DNA from 2 places in the Amycolatopsis sp. NPDC051106 genome. Region 2 is predicted to be linked to the other one. Evidence: riboswitches for the same ligand, from Rfam matches in the RefSeq annotation. Region 2 holds a riboswitch; the other holds the start of a gene.

Region 1 (8,411 bases), on a different contig from region 2:
CCGTCATGCCTTCTCCCCTGGGATCGCCCACGTGATCGACCCTACCGGAAGTTCAAATTCGAACGATCGGCGTTGTGTGCCGGGTCATCGCCTGATCGAACACCGGGAGGCGCGCGGTTCTTCCCGGCGGCGGTTCGGCCGGAAAACCGGTGGCCCGCACGTCATATCCTCAGCGCATGATCCCAGGTGCCACCGCCGCGTCCTTCTTGCTGGTCGTCATCCTCGGCGCGATGTCGCCCGGGCCGGACTTCGTCGTCGTCACCCGGTCGTCGCTCGCCGGGGGCAAGCGGGCCGGGGTCGCCGCCGGGGCCGGGATCTCGCTCGGGGTCTTCGCCTGGGTCGTCGCCATCGCCTTCGGGGTGGCCGCCGTGCTCACCGCCTCGGCCGTCGCCTTCAGCGTCGTCAAGCTCGTCGGGGCGGCCTACCTCGTGTTCCTCGGGGTGAAGGCCTGGCTCGCCGTGCGCCGCGGCGACTACGGCGATCTCGGCGAAACCGGCGAACGAGCGGCCCTCAAGGCCGGCGCCGCCTTCCGGCAGGGGCTCTTCACCAACCTGCTCAACCCCAAGGTCGCCGTCTACTTCCTCGCCCTGCTGCCCCAGTTCCTCCCCACCGACGGCGCCACCCTGCAGACGCTCGAGCTGGCCGCCATCGCGACCCTCGGCACCGTCGTGTGGTTCGCGGCCCTCGCCCTCGTCGTCGGCGCGTTGAAGCGGTTCTTCAGCGATGGACGCGTCCGGCGGGGCCTCGACGCCGTGCTGGGCAGCGTGCTCGTCGCGCTCGGTTTGAAGGTCGCCGCCGAAACGGCCTGAGGGCCCGCCGGTGCGGGCCCTCAGGCAGCGTCACAGCTGGTCGGCCGCCAGGAGCGTTCCCTCGACGCGCGCCCGGATCTTCGCGAACGCGATGTCGCGCGAGGTCGACGTGTCGTCCGCGAACGGCGAGAACCCGCAGTCGTCGCACGTGCCGAGCCGGTCGGCCGGCAGGTACTTCGCCGCCGCGAGCACGCGGTCGCGGACCTCCTCCGGCGTCTCCACCCGCGGGTCGATCGGGTCGATCACCCCGACGAAGATCCGCTGGTCCGCGCCCAGGTTGTCCCGGATCACCTCCAGCGCCGCGGCCGGCTCGGCCTCGCTCGCCAGCTGGACGTAGAAGTTCCCGGCCTTCAGCTCGAACAGCGCCGGCAGCAGGCCCGCGTAGCCGACGTCGAGGCTGTGCACCGAGTCCTGGTCGCCGCCTGGGCAGGTGTGGACGCCGATCTTCGCGCGTTCCTCCGCCGTGAACCGGTCGAGGACCGCGTTGTTGAGGTCGACGAACTGCCGCAGCAACCCGCCGGACGGGTCGAGCTTCAACGACAGCCGCCCCTCGGTGAAGTCGATCTGCACGCTGTGCGCCCCCGCGTCGAGGCTGCGCCGGATGTCCGCCTCGGCCTCGTTGACCAGGTCGGCGACGAACTGCTCGCGCGAGTACCCGTCGATGCCGTCACCCGGGTAGATCAGCGAGAGCGCGGACGCGGCGATGACGGCCTGCTTGACCGGTTTGCCCGTGAGCGCCTTCGCCCGCGTCAGGTACTCGTCGGCGTGGGTCGCGTAGCGGAACGGGCCCGCGGTCAGCCGCGGCAGCTGCCGGGTGTGCCCGTCGGCGAACGGGATGACGACGCCGTCCGGCGCCAGCGCGCTCAGCCCCGCGAGCGGGTACGTCGCGAAACTGGGCTTGCCCTGCTCGCCATCGGAGACGACCGGCGACCCGGTCTCTTCGAACCGGCTGATCGTGTCGGCCAGCGCCCGGCTTGCCAGCTCGGCGAGCTCGGTGGCGTCGATCCGTCCGGCGGCGAACGCCCCGAGCCCCTCGATGAGGTACCCGGGACGCGGAATGCTGCCGATCGGTTCGGTGGGCAGGGTCATGGAGTCCTCCGCTGCTTGAAGGTCCAGACCGGCGTCGAACCGGCGCGAAGCCGGCCTGACCGGCCTCGTGTCAGGCGAACCTAACCCGCTCGCGGGCGATCACCGAGCGCGGATCACCCGGTCGGAGCAGCGAAAAGCACGAAATGAGAAGACGTTCGGCGGTTAACGAGGAGGACGATGGGGTATTCGCTACGGCGACACGGCGGGTTCGGCGCCGAAGGAGTACCCCGATGCTCAGTCACCACGATCGCACCGAGCTGGAGAAGATCGAGCGCACTCTCGAGCTCAGTGACCCCGACCTCGCCACCGCCCTGCGCGACGGGCGGCGCCCGAGGTCGCGCGCGCTCCGCAGCGCCCTGCTGATCGCCGTCGACGTCGTCGCGGTGACGTTGCTGGTCCTCGGGCTGGTCCTGCCCGATCCCGGCGTCACCCTCTGCGGGATCCTCGCCCTCACCGGCACCGTCTGGACACACGTGGCGCGCCACCGCCTCTGAACTTCTGAGGCACACTGGGCCCGTGAAATGGGTCCTGCACGTCGACCTCGACCAGTTCATCGCCGCGGTCGAGATCGCCCGCCGGCCGGAGCTGCGCGGGAAGCCCGTGGTCGTGGGCGGCAACGGCGACCCCACCGAACGCGCCGTCGTCGCGACCGCGTCCTACGAGGCCCGCGAGTTCGGGGTCCAGTCCGGCATGCCGCTGCGGATCGCCGCCAAGCGCTGCCCGGACGCCGTCTTCCTGCCCAGCGACCCGCCGGCCTACCTCGAGGTGTCCGAGCACGTGATGGCCGCGGTGCGCGAGCTCCCGGTCGTCGTGGAGGTGCTGGGCTGGGACGAAGCGTTCGTCGGGGCCGAGACGGATGACCCGGAAGCGCTGGCGGCCTCGATCAAGGAGGCCGTGGCGCGCGAGACCGGGCTGTCGTGCGCCGTCGGCATCGGCGACAACAAGCTGCGGGCCAAGCTCGCCACCGGCTTCGGCAAGCCGGGCGGGATCTTCCGGCTGACGCAGGAGAACTGGTGGGACGTGATGGCCGCGCGTCCCACCGACGCGCTGTGGGGCATCGGCGGCAAGACCACCAAGAAACTCGCCGAGCTGGGCATCCACACGGTTCTGGACCTGGCCGGCGCGGACGTCGCGGCGCTGGCCGCGCGGTTCGGCCCGAAGACCGGGCCGTGGCTGCGCCTGCTCGGCGGCGGGATCAGCGACGCGGAGGTGAGCGCGACGCCGTACGTGGCCCGCTCCCGCAGCCGCGAGACGACGTTCCAGCGCGACCTCACGGACCCGGCGGAGATGGCCGCGGAGGTGTCGGCGCTGGCCAAGCGCGTCGGGCAGGACGTCCTCGACGAAGGCCGCCCGGCGGCGCGGATCGCGGTGAAGGTGCGGTTCGTGCCGTTCCTGACCCACACGCACAGCATCACCCTGCCCGAACCGACGTCGGACGCCGCCGAGATCGACCGCGCGGCGCAGGAGGTGCTGGGGATGTTCGAGCTGACCCGCGCGGTGCGGCTGCTGGGCGTGCGGGCGGAGTTCTTGCGAGAGGACTAAAGCTCCTCCGGCAGCGGCAACGGCCGGTCCGGATCCAGGTTCACCCCGCCCGCCCGGAGCGTGTGGTCGAGCATCGCCCAGATCGTGCCGCTCAGCTGGGCGGTCAGCTGGTCGAGGGTGAGCGTGCCCGGGTGGTCGAGCCAGCGGGTCGTCGCCGACTCGACGTAGCCGACCAGGCCGAACGCGATCGTGTCCGCCGGGGCCGGGTCCAGGCCGAACGCCGTCAGGTAGCCGGTGAACAGGCGGCTGAGGTGGCGGGCGATCGTGCCCCGGACGTCGGTGCGGCCCTCCGGCGTGCCCGGCAGCGTGCGGACGAGGTACCGGTGCAGCTGGGCGTGCTCGGTCAGCCAGCGCAGGTGGGTGGAGATCGCCGCCGCGATCATCTCGGTCGGCGAACCCGACGGGTGCCAGAGCGGCTGGAGCTCGGCCGTCACCAGCTCGGCCGCCCGTTCGGCGATCGCCCGCTGGAGGTCGGCGGCGCCGTCGAAGTGCTTGTACAGGCGGGTGCGGGCGACGCCGGCGCGTTCGGCGATCTGCTCGGTCGAGACGTCCGGACCGTGCTCGGCGATCGCTTCCAAGGCCGCGTCGACGAACTCCGCGCGCCGCCGTTCCTGCTGGCCCGCCCAGCGCGCCGCCCGTCCGTCGACCTTGGTCACCCGGGAAGCCTACTCAAGCCCGGCGAGCCGGTGTACGCTCCGAAGTAGCTAGTACAGCATGTACCCCCTACTTCCGGAGGTCACCATGGGCGTCGAGGCCCAGGACCGGGACGTGACCGCGGCTCGCCTGCTCAAGAGCTCCGCGAAGAACTCCTACGACCCGTACGTCGACATCGACTGGACCGCGCCGCTCGCCGAGGGCAAGGCGTACATGCCACTGGAGCGCGTCTCGCTCTACGGCACGGACCTCTGGGCGCGGCTGACGCCGGAGCAGCGGATCGAGCTCTCCAAGCACGAGATCGCCAGCATCATGAGCGTCGGCCTGTGGTTCGAGATCGTCCTGATGCAGCTGCTCGCGCGGTACGTCTTCGACCTCGACGCGCGCACCGAGCACGCGCAGTACGCCATGACCGAGATCGGCGACGAGACGCGGCACTCGGTGATGTTCGCCCGCACCGCCGACCGGCTCGGCGTGCCGCGCTACGGCGTCCCGAAGGTCGTGCACCGCGCCGCGAAGGTGTTCGGCGCGACGGCCGCCGGGCCGTCGATGTTCGCCAGCGTGCTGGTCGCCGAGGAGACCACCGACCGGCTGCAGCGCTCGATGATGGACGACGACGGCATCCAGCCGCTGATCCGCTCGGTCAACCGCATCCACGTCGTCGAGGAGGCCCGGCACGTCCGGTTCGCCAAGGAGGAGGTGCTGCGGGAGACCCCGAAGCTGTCGAAGGCGGCGCTGCACCGGCACCGGCTGCGGACCGCGCTCGTCGCGTTCGGCGTCATCGACGGCATGGTCGACCCGCGGGTCTACCGCAGCGTCGGGATCGACCCGCGCGAAGGCCGGGCCGCGGCGCTCGCGAACCCGCACTTCCACGAGACACGCCGCTGGATGGCCGAGAAGATCGTGCCCTTCCTGCGTGACGCGGGGCTGATCGGCGGCCGGTCCGAGGGCATTTGGCGACGCGCGCACCTCATCTGACCGGGCCGGGCAAAATTCCCTTCCCGGGAGGGACCGGACTGCGCCACGATTCCCGGGTGACCGAGGGCTACTCGCAGGAATTCCCCGTCGGGCCGGCGGCCGGGCAGCACCCGCAGCCGCCGGTACGGCAGCCCGTACCGCGCCCGCCACTCGCCCGGCCCGTCGTCGCCGGCCTCCTCGGCGTGCTCGTCGGCGCCTTCCTGGTCGGCGTGCCGTGGCTGACGCTGAGCCTGCTCGACGGGCCCAGCGGGCAGACCCTGACCGCCCCGGCGAACCTCGGCGGGCTCAGCCGGGCCCAGGACGCGATCGCGAAGCTCGACGCCGCGCGCGGCAAGGCGACGATCGACCGCATCGACAAGACCGACCGCGAGACGGCCTCCCGGGTCTCGGCGGCCTACGACGGCGCGGGCGCGGTGGTGCAGCAGTACCAGGACGACCGGCTGCGGCGGTCGTTCCAGCTGGTCGCCGTGCGCGCGCCCTCGCCGGAGCTGTTCGCGCCGTACGAAGACGTCCAGGCCCTCGGCGTGGCCGCACCGAGCACCGAGCTGGTGCGCGTCGGCGCCGTGCAGTGCCTGGTGCACAACGACCCGGCCGCGTCCGGCTCGACCCCGGACCCGGACCGCTCGTTCGTGCTGAACTGCCAGCGCACCGGCCCCGGCCTGACCGTCGCGGTGCGGAGCATGGGCACCGAAGGCAACCACGACGCGCGCGAGCTGGCCGGGGTCGTCGACGAGGCGTGGACCACACTGGACGGGTGAGCACCATCCGCGTGGCCCGCGCCGACGACGAAGGTGCGCTCGCCGAACTCGACGAGCGCACCTGGACCTCGATGGTGTCGCCCGCTCCCCCACCGCCGCCCGGCACGCCGTTCTTCGACGACGGCACCCGCCCCGAAGACGTCCTCGTCGCCGAACACGACGGCACTGTCGCCGGCTATGTCCGCCTCGGCGAGGGGTTCGGCATTCCCGCCCACCGGCACGTGCGCGTGATCGGCGGGCTCGCCGTCGACCCGGACCGGCGCCGGCTCGGCATCGCCCGGCAGCTCGTCGACGCCGCCGTGGCCGAAGCGCGCCGGCGCGGAGCGCGCAAGGTGACGTTGCGCGTGCTGGGTCACAACACCGCGGCCCGGCGGGTCTACGAAGCCTGCGGGTTCGTCGTGGAAGGCGTGCTGCGAGCCGAATTCCGCGTCGACGGCACCGACGTCGACGACGTCCTCATGGCCCGTTCGCTCGCTTGACAGCTTCCCGGCGGCTTTGCCATCCTGGTCCCGGGCCGAGAGGCGCTGCGACGGAACTCCTTCCGCCACGCTCGGCCCGGACCACGACTCCAAGGGCGCCTCCCGCGAGGGAGGTGCTTTTTCTTTGTCATCACGGATTTCTCCGTGCCGCCTCCCGAGCGTTCCGTCAACGAGCTCCGGAGTACACCGAACCATGAGCGACAAACTCACCCGCCGCAACGGTCTCGACTTCGCCGTCGCCGACCTGTCCCTGGCCGAGGCCGGCCGCACCCAGCTGAGGCTGGCCGAGCACGAGATGCCCGGCCTCATGGCGATCCGCCGCGAGTACGCCGCCGCGCAGCCGCTGAAGGGCGCGCGCATCGCCGGGTCGCTGCACATGACCGTGCAGACCGCCGTGCTCATCGAGACGCTCGTCGCGCTCGGCGCCGAGGTGCGCTGGGTGTCCTGCAACATCTTCTCCACCCAGGACGAAGCCGCCGCGGCGGTCGTCGTCGGCCCGCAGGGCACCATCGACGCCCCCGCGGGCACGCCGGTGTTCGCGTGGAAGGGCGAAACGCTCGAAGAGTACTGGTGGTGCACCGACCAGCTCTTCGCCTTCTCCGACGGCCGGACGCCGAACATGATCCTCGACGACGGCGGCGACGCGACCATGCTCGTCCACAAGGGAGTCGAGTTCGAAGCCGCGGGCGCGGTGCCGCAACCGTCCGAAGAGGACCCGGAGGAGTACCGGATCGTCCTCGGCACACTGCGCGCGAGCCTCGCGGCCGACGGCGACCGCTTCACCCGCACGGCCAAGGAGATCCGCGGCGTCACCGAGGAGACGACCAACGGCGTCAAGCGGCTCTACAAGCTCGCCAAGGACGGCGAGCTGCTCTTCCCCGCGATGAACGTCAACGACTCCGTGACGAAGTCCAAGTTCGACAACAAGTACGGCATCCGGCACTCCCTTGTGGACGGCCTGAACCGGGCCACCGACGTGATGATCGGCGGCAAGCGCGTCGTCGTCTGCGGCTACGGCGACGTCGGCAAGGGCGCGGTCGAGGCGCTGCGCGGCCAGGGTGCCCGGGTCTCGGTCACCGAGATCGACCCGATCTGCGCGCTGCAGGCGGCGATGGACGGGCTCGACGTGGTGGAGCTGGACGACGTCGTCACGACGGCCGACATCTTCATCACGACCACGGGCAACTTCGGCATCATCTCGGCGGACCAGATGAGCCGGATGAAGCACAACGCGATCGTCGCGAACGTCGGGCACTTCGACAACGAGATCGACATGGCCGGGCTGGCGAAGCTGCCGGGGATCGTCAAGAACGAGATCAAGCCGCAGGTGCACGAGTGGACGTTCCCGGACGGCCACGCGATCATCGTGCTCTCCGAAGGCCGCCTGATGAACCTCGGCAACGCGACCGGCCACCCGTCGTTCGTGATGTCGAATTCGTTCACCAACCAGGCCATCGCGCAGATCGAGCTGTTCACCAAGCCCGGCGAGTACGCCACCGACGTCCACCGGCTGCCGAAGCACCTCGACGAGAAGGTGGCCCGGCTGCACCTGGACGCCCTCGGTGTGAAACTCACCAAGCTGTCGAAGGCGCAGGCCGAGTACATCGGCGTCGACGTCGAGGGCCCGTACAAGCTCGACCACTACCGGTACTGAACCCAGATTGCTCCATTTGACGCAGTTTGGTTTATCGGGAAACTGGCCATTCTCCCCGTGACAGCGCATCCGCCCGGCCGGTACGGCGGACGGGTCCCATGCGAAGGAGTGTGTGTCAAAGTGATCGTTCTCGGTGTAATTCTTCTGATCATCGGGTTCATCGTGGGTATCCCGGTGCTTTACACCATCGGCATCATTCTCGCGGTGGCCGGCGTGGCACTGGCCATCCTGGGCGGCACCGGCCGCCGGATCGGTGGGCGTGCGCACTGGTACTGATCCACGGACTCGCGAACGGCCTGGCACGGCGTCAGCAGCAATGCTCGCCGTGCCAGGCCGTTCGGCCGTTCGGCACCGAGTAAAGGGTCCTCCGGCTCCGAGGGGGAGGGAGAGCCGAAGGACCCCGTTAGTGTTAGCACATCGCCAAGCCCGTGTACACAGCTGCATACAC
Region 2 (8,411 bases):
TGGGGACGCTGGCGGCGAGCTTCTCGCCGACGTTCGCGCTGCTCGTGATTTCGCGGCTGGTGATCGGCCTCGGCATCGGCGTTTCGTCGTCGACCGTGCCGACGTATTTGTCCGAATTGGCTCCCGCCCGGTTGCGGGGCGCGATGGGCGCGCTGAACCAGATCTTCATCGTGCTCGGCATCCTGATCGCGTTCCTGGTCAGCTACTGGCTCGGCCCGATCTCCGCGTGGCGCTGGATGTTCGCCGGCGCGATCGTGCCCGCCGTGATCCTGCTCGCCGGGCTGGCGTTCCTGCCGGAGACGCCGCGCTGGCTGCTCAAGAACGGCCGGGAAGCGGAAGCCCGGCGGGTCCTGGAGAGCGCGCACGGCAACACCGTGAACCTCGACGAGGAGATCGCGACCATCCGCGAGGTCATCCAGATGGACACCGAGGGCAAGCCGCGTTTCCGCGACCTGTTCTCCGGCTTCGTGCGGCCGATGATGATCGTCGCCATCCTGCTCGCGGTCGGCCAGCAGTTCAGCGGGGTCAACGCGATCAACGCCTACTTCCCGACGATGCTGATCGGCCTCGGCTTCGCCACGCAGGCCGCGCTGCTGTCCGGCGTGCTGCTGGGTGTCACGAAGTTCCTGTTCACCGCGTGGGTCGTGTTCGTCGTCGACCGCTGGGGCCGCAAGCCCCTGCTGCTCATCGGCAACGTGATCATGGTGATCACGCTGGTGGCCGCCGGGCTCGTCGTGCTGAACGTCCACGACACCGGCACGCGCGGCATCCTGATGCTGGTGATGATGGTGCTGTACCTGGTCGGCTACGAACTCGGCTGGGGCGCGGTCGTCTGGGTGATGATGGCCGAGGTGTTCCCGCTGAAGTACCGCGCGGCCGGCATGGGCGTCAGCAGTGTCATCCTCTGGGCGGCGACGGGCATCGTGAGCGCGGTGTTCCCGCTCATCTCCGCCGTGGGTTCGCTCGGCATCGGCGGTTCGATGTTCCTGTTCGCCGGCATCAACGTGGTGCTCTTCGTGCTGACGAAGTGGCTCGTGCCGGAGACCAAGGGGCGCTCGCTGGAACAGATCGAGCTCGACCTCCGGGCGCGGCAGGGGGTCGCGGCCAAGAGCTGACCCCGGGGGGGTCTCGGCGGCGGGGCCCGGATGCGTCCGGGCCCCGCCGCACTTTCGCGTAAATCGCTTGCCCCGCCGCGTCCGGCGCTGCACTGTGACCGGACCACGAGCCAGGGGAGCAGCACCGCCGATGGAGATCCGTCCCACGACCGAGCAGGACCGCGAGGTCTTCGTCGACACGCTCTTCGCCGCGTTCGGACGCTTCCCGGAGCCTCCGGGCGAAGCGGAACGGGTCTGGTCGGCCCTGGAAATGGACCGCGCCCTGTTCGCCGTGACGGCGGAGGGCCGCCCCGTCGGCACCGCCGCGGCGTACTCGTTCGAGCTGACCCTCCCCGGCGAAACCGTCGTCCCGGTCCCCGGCGTGACGGCCGTCGGTGTCCTGCCCTCGCACCGGCGCCAGGGCGCGCTCACCGCGATGGTGCGGCAGCACTTCGCCGACGCCCGGGCGCGCGGGGAGTTCCTCTCCGTGCTGCTGGCCAGCGAGGCGGTGATCTACCGCAGGTTCGGCTACGGCCCGGCGACCACCACGCACCGGCTGACGGTGCCGCGCCATCAAGCTGCTTTCGCCGCCCCGAGGGCGACGGCCGGTCCGGTGCCCGGTTCGATCGAGGTGCTGCGGCGCGCCGACTGCGCCGACATCCTGGAAGACGTCTACGACCGCTACCGCCGGACCCGCCCGGGTGCGCTGTCCCGGCCGCACCACTGATGGGCCCGCGGCGCGGGCCGGCCGCCGGTCGCCCCGGCGCGGCGCTACGTCGCCGTCCACCGCGACGCCGCCGGCGTCCCGGACGGGTACGCGACCTACGTGCTCGAAGGGGCGGGCGCGATGACGGTCGACGAGACGATCGCGGCCGACGACGCGGTCGCCACCGCCCTGGCCCGGTTCCTGCTCGACCACGACCTGGCCACCGAGGTCGTGTTCCGGCAGTGCCCGCCGGGGCACCCCCTGCGCTGGCAGCTCGAAGACGTCCGCGCGGCGCAGGTGAGCGACGAAACGGACTGGCTCTGGGTGCGGATCCTGGACATCCCGCGAGCGCTGACCGCACGCGGCTGGACGACCGACGGCGAGCTGGTCCTCGAGGTCGCCGACCCGTTCGCCGGCGAGCGAGGCCGCTACCTGCTGACGATCCGCGACGGCAAGGCCGAGTGCGGCCCGACGGACCGCGACCCCGACCTGTCCCTGGACGTGAGCGACCTGGGGTCGCTGTACCTGGGGGGAACCACCCCGAGCACGCTGGTCCGGGCGGGGCACGTCCGGGCGCACCACCCGGGCGCGGCATCGCTTGCCGACGTGCTGTTCCGCGCGGAGCGGGAGCCGCACTGCCTGCACTGGTTCTGACCCGTTCGCGAGGCGGGGGTGACCACCGGTCCGAGCCTCGGCCTGCTCCGGCGACCGGTCCGGCAGGGTGACCGCACGCCTGCGGGCGAGTGGAGGTGCGTCGCGTTGCGCGCGGCACCGGCCCCGAGCACGCTGGTCCGGGCGCACCACCCGGGCGCGGCATCGCTTGCCGACGCGCTGTTCCGCGCCGAGCGGGAGCCGCACTGCCTGCACTGGTTCCGACCCGTTCGGAAGGCGGGGGTGACCACCGGTCCGAGCCTCGGCCTGCTCTGGCAACCGGTCCGGCAGGGTGACCGCACGCTTGCGGGTGAGTGGAGGTTCGGCGGCACCGCCCCGAGCACGCTGGTGCGGGCGGGGCACGTCCGGGCGCACCACCCGGGCGCGGCATCGCTTGCCGACGCGCTGTTCCGCGCCGAGCGGGAGCCGCACTGCCTGCACTGGTTCTGAAGGTCGCTCCGGGGCAGCGTCAGCGGGCGGTGGCGGCGACCAGCCCGAGCTTCCCGGCCAGCCGGCCGATCCAGGCCTCGACCTCCTCCGGGGACCGGTCCGGCAACCCGAAGATCGTCTCGGTCACGCCGAGGGAATCCAGGTGGGCCAACCGGTCCCGGTCGGGCCGTTCGCCGAGTGCGCAGATCCGCGGCGCGCCTGAACGGCCCTCGGCGAGCCAGGTCTCCTTCAGCAGCGCCACGTGCCCGTCGAGGTCGGAGTCCGCCGGGGTCGTGATCCAGCCGTCCGCGTGGCGGGCGATCCAGCGGAACGTCTTCTCCGTCGGGCCCGCGCCGAGCAGGACCGGGATGTGGGCCTGGGCCGGCTTCGGCCACGCCCAGCTCGGGCCGAACGAGACGAACTCGCCGTCGTAGGAAGCTTCTTCGGACGTCCACAGTGCATTCATCGCTTCGAGGTACTCGCGCAGCGCCGTGCGGCGGCGGTTGCCCGGGACGCCGTGGTCGGTCAGCTCGTCGACGTTCCAGCCGAAACCCGCGCCGAGCGTCACGCGGCCGCCGGAGAGGTGGTCCAGGCTCGCGATCGTCTTGGCGAGCGTGATCGGGTCGCTCTCCACCGGGAGCGCCACCGCCGTGGACAGCCGGATCCGCGACGTCACCGCGGCCGCCGTCGCCAGCGCCACCCACGGGTCGAGGGTGCGGCTGTAGCGGTCGTCGGGCAGGGACGCGTCGCCCGTGCGCGGGTGCGGCGACTCGCGCTTGACCGGGATGTGGGTGTGCTCCGGCACGTAGAAGGTGGCGAACCCCGCGGCTTCCGCGGCACGCGCCGCGGAAGCCGGGGTGATGCCTCGGTCGCTGGTGAACAGCACGATTCCGTAGTCCACGCGGGGAGCGTATTAGAACGTGTTTCAGTTTTCAAGACCGATGCCTGGTTACTCCGTGTATTCAGTCCACTGTGGACGTCCACTGTCCCAACAGGTGGGAGAACCGGGTGGGGCGGGATGGTGTGAGCCGTCCGGTTTCCAGTACCCTTGACCACAGGTCGAGAGGCGCTGCAACGGACCACGGGGTCCGCCACGCTCGGCCGGATCCACCGAACCAAGGGCGCCTCCCGGATGAGGGAGGCTGCCGATGAACCCCAGCGAGTCCGACACCACCAGGCGCTTGCGCGAGCTGCTCGGGCAGCGGGTGGCGGTGCTCGACGGCGCGTGGGGCACCATGCTGCAGGGCGCCGGGCTGACCCCGGCCGACTACCGCGGCGACCGCTTCGGCGAGCACACCCACGACGTCACCGGCGACCCCGACCTGCTGAACCTCACCCGCCCGGACGTCATCCTCGACGTGCACCGCCAGTACCTCGCGGCCGGCGCGGACATCACCACGACGAACACCTTCACCGCCACCAGCATCGGCCAGGCCGACTACGGGCTGCAATCCCACGTCCACGAGATGAACGTCCGCGGCGCGCAGCTGGCCCGCCAGGCCGCGGACGAGCTGGGCGGCAAGTTCGTCGCCGGGTCGATCGGCCCGCTGAACGTCACGCTCAGCCTCTCGCCCAAGGTGGACGACCCGGCGTACCGCGCGGTGACGTTCGAGCAGGTCAAGGCCGCGTACGCGGAGCAGATCGCCGGACTCGCCGAAGGCGGCGTCGACCTGCTGATGATCGAGACGATCTTCGACACGCTCAACTGCAAGGCGGCCATCGCCGCGGCCCGCGAAGTCGCGCCGCACCTGCCGCTGTGGATCTCGGTCACCATCGTCGACCTGAGCGGCCGGACGCTCTCGGGCCAGACCGTCGAGGCGTTCTGGAGCTCGATCGAGCACGCCGAGCCGCTGGTCGTCGGGGTCAACTGCTCGCTCGGGGCCGAGGAGATGCGCCCGCACGTCGAGGAGCTCTCGCGGATCGCCGGCACCTACGTCGCCTGCCACCCGAACGCCGGCCTGCCCAACGCTTTCGGCGGCTACGACCAGACGCCGGAGGAGACCGCCGGGCTGATCGGCGGGTTCGCCCGTGAAGGCCTGGTCAACCTGGTCGGCGGCTGCTGCGGCACGACCCCGGCGCACATCGCGAAGATCGCCGCCGCCGCGAAGGGCGTCACGCCCCGCGAGGTGCCCGCGCCGCCGGTCCGCACCCGGTTCAGCGGGCTCGAGCCGTTCGGCATCGGCGCCGACACCGGGTTCGTGATGATCGGCGAGCGCACCAACGTCACCGGGTCCAAGCGGTTCCGGCGGCTCATCGAGTCCGGCGACCACCAGGGCGCCGTCGACGTCGCGCTGGAGCAGGTCCGCGGCGGGGCCAACCTGCTCGACGTCAACATGGACGCCGACCTGCTCGAGTCCGAGCAGGCGATGACGACGTTCCTCAACCTCATCGCCACCGAGCCCGAGGTGGCCCGCATCCCGGTGATGGTCGACAGCTCCAAGTGGAGCGTGCTCGAAGCCGGCCTGCGCTGCCTGCAGGGCAAGGGCGTGGTCAACTCGATCAGCCTCAAGGAGGGCGAGGAGCCGTTCCTCGCCCAGGCCCGCACCATCCGCGACTACGGTGCCGGCGTCGTCGTGATGGCCTTCGACGAGCAGGGCCAGGCCGACACCGCCGACCGCAAGGTGGCGATCTGCGGCCGCGCGTACGACCTGCTGACGCAGAAGGCCGGGTTCGCGGGCGAGGACATCATCTTCGACCCGAACGTCCTGGCCGTCGCCACCGGCATCTCCGAGCACAACGGGTACGCGAAGGCGTTCATCGAAGCGCTGCCCCGGATCAAGGAGCGCTGTCCCGGCGCCCGGACCAGCGGCGGCATCTCGAACCTCTCGTTCTCCTTCCGCGGCAACGACGTCGTGCGCGAGGCCATGCACTCGGCGTTCCTGTTCTACGCCGTGCAGGCCGGGCTGGACATGGGCATCGTCAACGCCGGCCAGCTGGCCGTCTACGAGGACATCCCCAAGGACCTGCTCGAACTGGTCGAGGACGTGCTCTTCGACCGCCGCGAGGACGCCACCGACCGGCTGGTGAGCTTCGCCGAGAACGTCAAGGGCAGCGGCACCAAGCGCGTCGTGGACCTCTCGTGGCGCGAAGGCACGGTCGAGGAGCGGCTGTCGCACGCGCTCGTGCACGGCATCGTCGACTACATCGAAGCCGACACCGAAGAGGCGCGCCTGCTCAAGGCCCGGCCCCTCGAGGTGATCGAAGGCCCGCTGATGGACGGCATGAAGATCGTCGGCGACCTGTTCGGCGCCGGCAAGATGTTCCTGCCGCAGGTGGTCAAGAGCGCCCGCGTGATGAAGCGGTCCGTGGCCTACCTCGAGCCGTTCATGGAGGCCGAGAAGGAGGAGGCCCGGCTGGCGGGCCGGGCCGCGGTGTCGAACGGCCAGGGCAAGGTCGTGCTCGCCACGGTCAAGGGCGACGTCCACGACATCGGCAAGAACATCGTCGGCGTGGTGCTGGGCTGCAACAACTACGAGGTGATCGACCTCGGCGTGATGGTGCCGGCGGCGAAGATCCTCGACACCGCGGTCACCGAGGGCGCCGACGCGGTCGGGCTGTCCGGGCTGATCACGCCGTCGCTCGACGAGATGGTCAACGTCGCCACCGAGATGCAGCGCCGGGGCCTGAAGATGCCGCTGCTGATCGGCGGCGCCACGACGTCCCGCCAGCACACCGCGGTGAAGATCGCGCCCGCCTACGACAACGCGACGGTGCACGTCCTCGACGCGTCGCGGGTGGTCGGCGTGGTGTCCGACCTGCTGGACCCGGACCGGTCGATCGCGCTGTCGGAGAAGAACCGCGCCGACCAGGAGGTGCTGCGCGAGCAGCACGCGAACAAGCAGCGCCGGCCGATGCTCACCCTCGAGCAGGCGCGGGCGAACCCGGAGAAGGTGCCGTTCGACGAGCTGCCGACCCCGGAGTTCACCGGCCGCCGCGTCGTCGAGCCGAGCATCACCGAGCTGCGCGAGATGGTGGACTGGCAGTTCCTGTTCCTCGCCTGGGAGCTCAAGGGCAAGTACCCGGCCATCCTGGAGCAGCCGGTCGCCCGTGAGCTGTTCGACGACGCGAACACGCTGCTCGACGAGATCATCGCGAACGGCAGCTTCACCGCGAAGGGCGCGTACGCGTACTGGCCGGCGCACTCCGAAGGCGACGACATCCTGCTCGACGGCGAGTTCTCGCACGTCGGGTTCCCGATGCTGCGCCAGCAGACGTCGAAGCCGGCGGGCCGGGCGAACCGCTGCCTGGCCGACTACATCGCGCCGGCGGGCGACCACCTCGGCGGCTTCGCCGTCGCCATCCACGGCGCCGACGAGCTCGCCGCGAAGTACGAAGCCGAGCAGGACGACTACCGCGCGATCATGGTCAAGGCGCTGGCCGACCGGCTCGCGGAGGCGTTCGCCGAGTACATCCACCTCAAGGCGCGCCGCGGGTGGTTCGAGCCGGACGCCGACCCGAAGCTGGAAGACTTGCACGCGGAGCGGTTCCGCGGCATCCGCCCGGCGCTCGGCTACCCGGCCAGCCCCGACCACAGCCAGAAGCGGGAGCTGTTCGAGCTGCTCGAGTCCGGCGAGCTGGGCATGGCGCTGACCGAGTCGTACGCGATGATGCCGGCGGCGAGCGTGTCCGGGCTGATCTTCGCGCACCCGGACTCGAAGTACTTCACCGTCGGCCGGCTCGCCCGTGACCAGATCGAGGACTACGCGCGCCGCAAGGGTGTCGAGGTGGCCGAGGTCGAGCAGTGGCTGCGGCCGAACCTGGCCTACGAGCCCGGGGCGTAGTCCTTCAGCTCGATGTCCGTGGCGAAGTTGTCGGTCGCCTTGAGCATCATGCGGAGCAGGAAGCGGGACTTGAACGTCCAGTCCCGCAGCTTGATCCGCAGCCGGGACGGCGGCGCGAGGAACGGGCCCGCGCTGCCGCGCTGCGAGACCTTCGCGTAGCCGCGGAAGAGTTCTTCGTAGCGCGCGAAGGCGACGCGGTGGTCGCCACCGGCCGCGAGCAGCTCGCCGGCGAGCACGTACGCGCCGACGACCGCCAAGCCGGTGCCGAAGCCGCCGAGGGTGTTGCCGTAGGCGGCGTCACCGAGCAGGACGACCCGGCCGCGGGAGTAGCGGTCGATCGTGACGCGCGCGAGTGAGTCCAGGTAGAACTCGCGAGCCTGCGGGAGCTTCTCGATCAGTTCGGGCACCCGCCAGCCGGCGTCGCGGTAGGCGGCGGCCACCAGCTCCCGCTGGGTGCCGGTGTCCGTGCGGTCGTAGTCCAGCTCGGGTGAGGCGAAGACCAAGAACGCCGACGCCTTCGGCCCGCCGACCGCCGCCATGCGGCCCGGCTCGTTGTACATCACGGCTTCCCCGTCGGCGATCTGCTCGCCCAGTTCCGCCAGGGCGTAGTAGTGGCCGAGGAAGGTGACGTAGTCGCGTTCCGGGCCGAAGGCGAGCCGCCGGACGGTCGAGTGGATGCCGTCGGCGCCGACGACGAGGTCGAACCGGCGGGGGGCGGCGTGGGCGAAGGTGACGTCGACGCCGCCGGCC

Evidence for each region. Region 2 has a riboswitch for S-adenosylhomocysteine ahead of metH (methionine synthase). Riboswitches for the same ligand answer to the same signal wherever they lie in the genome.
Region 1: linked by a shared signal. The riboswitch ahead of ahcY (adenosylhomocysteinase) and the one ahead of metH (methionine synthase) in region 2 are both predicted to bind S-adenosylhomocysteine.

The regions. Positions count from the first base shown of each region.
Region 1 is NZ_JBFBBQ010000090.1:16,910-25,320, forward strand. It holds gene ribA (GTP cyclohydrolase II) at 1-7, opposite strand, end outside; gene AB0M83_RS39820 (LysE family translocator) at 177-809, shown strand; gene AB0M83_RS39825 (cobalamin-independent methionine synthase II family protein) at 840-1,898, opposite strand; gene AB0M83_RS39830 (DUF3040 domain-containing protein) at 2,129-2,392, shown strand; gene AB0M83_RS39835 (DNA polymerase IV) at 2,415-3,440, shown strand; gene AB0M83_RS39840 (TetR/AcrR family transcriptional regulator) at 3,437-4,096, opposite strand; gene AB0M83_RS39845 (diiron oxygenase) at 4,182-5,072, shown strand; gene AB0M83_RS39850 (hypothetical protein) at 5,129-5,830, shown strand; gene AB0M83_RS39855 (GNAT family N-acetyltransferase) at 5,827-6,309, shown strand; S-adenosyl-L-homocysteine riboswitch at 6,341-6,417, shown strand; gene ahcY (adenosylhomocysteinase) at 6,503-7,963, shown strand; gene AB0M83_RS39865 (hypothetical protein) at 8,084-8,239, shown strand.
Region 2 is NZ_JBFBBQ010000047.1:48,884-57,294, forward strand. It holds gene AB0M83_RS30030 (sugar porter family MFS transporter) at 1-1,115, shown strand, start outside; gene AB0M83_RS30035 (GNAT family N-acetyltransferase) at 1,246-1,821, shown strand; partial or broken gene AB0M83_RS30040 (sterol carrier protein domain-containing protein) at 1,870-2,454, shown strand; gene AB0M83_RS30045 (hypothetical protein) at 2,560-2,901, shown strand; gene AB0M83_RS30050 (TIGR03619 family F420-dependent LLM class oxidoreductase) at 2,921-3,781, opposite strand; S-adenosyl-L-homocysteine riboswitch at 3,936-4,014, shown strand; gene metH (methionine synthase) at 4,029-7,661, shown strand; gene AB0M83_RS30060 (FAD-dependent monooxygenase) at 7,643-8,411, opposite strand, start outside.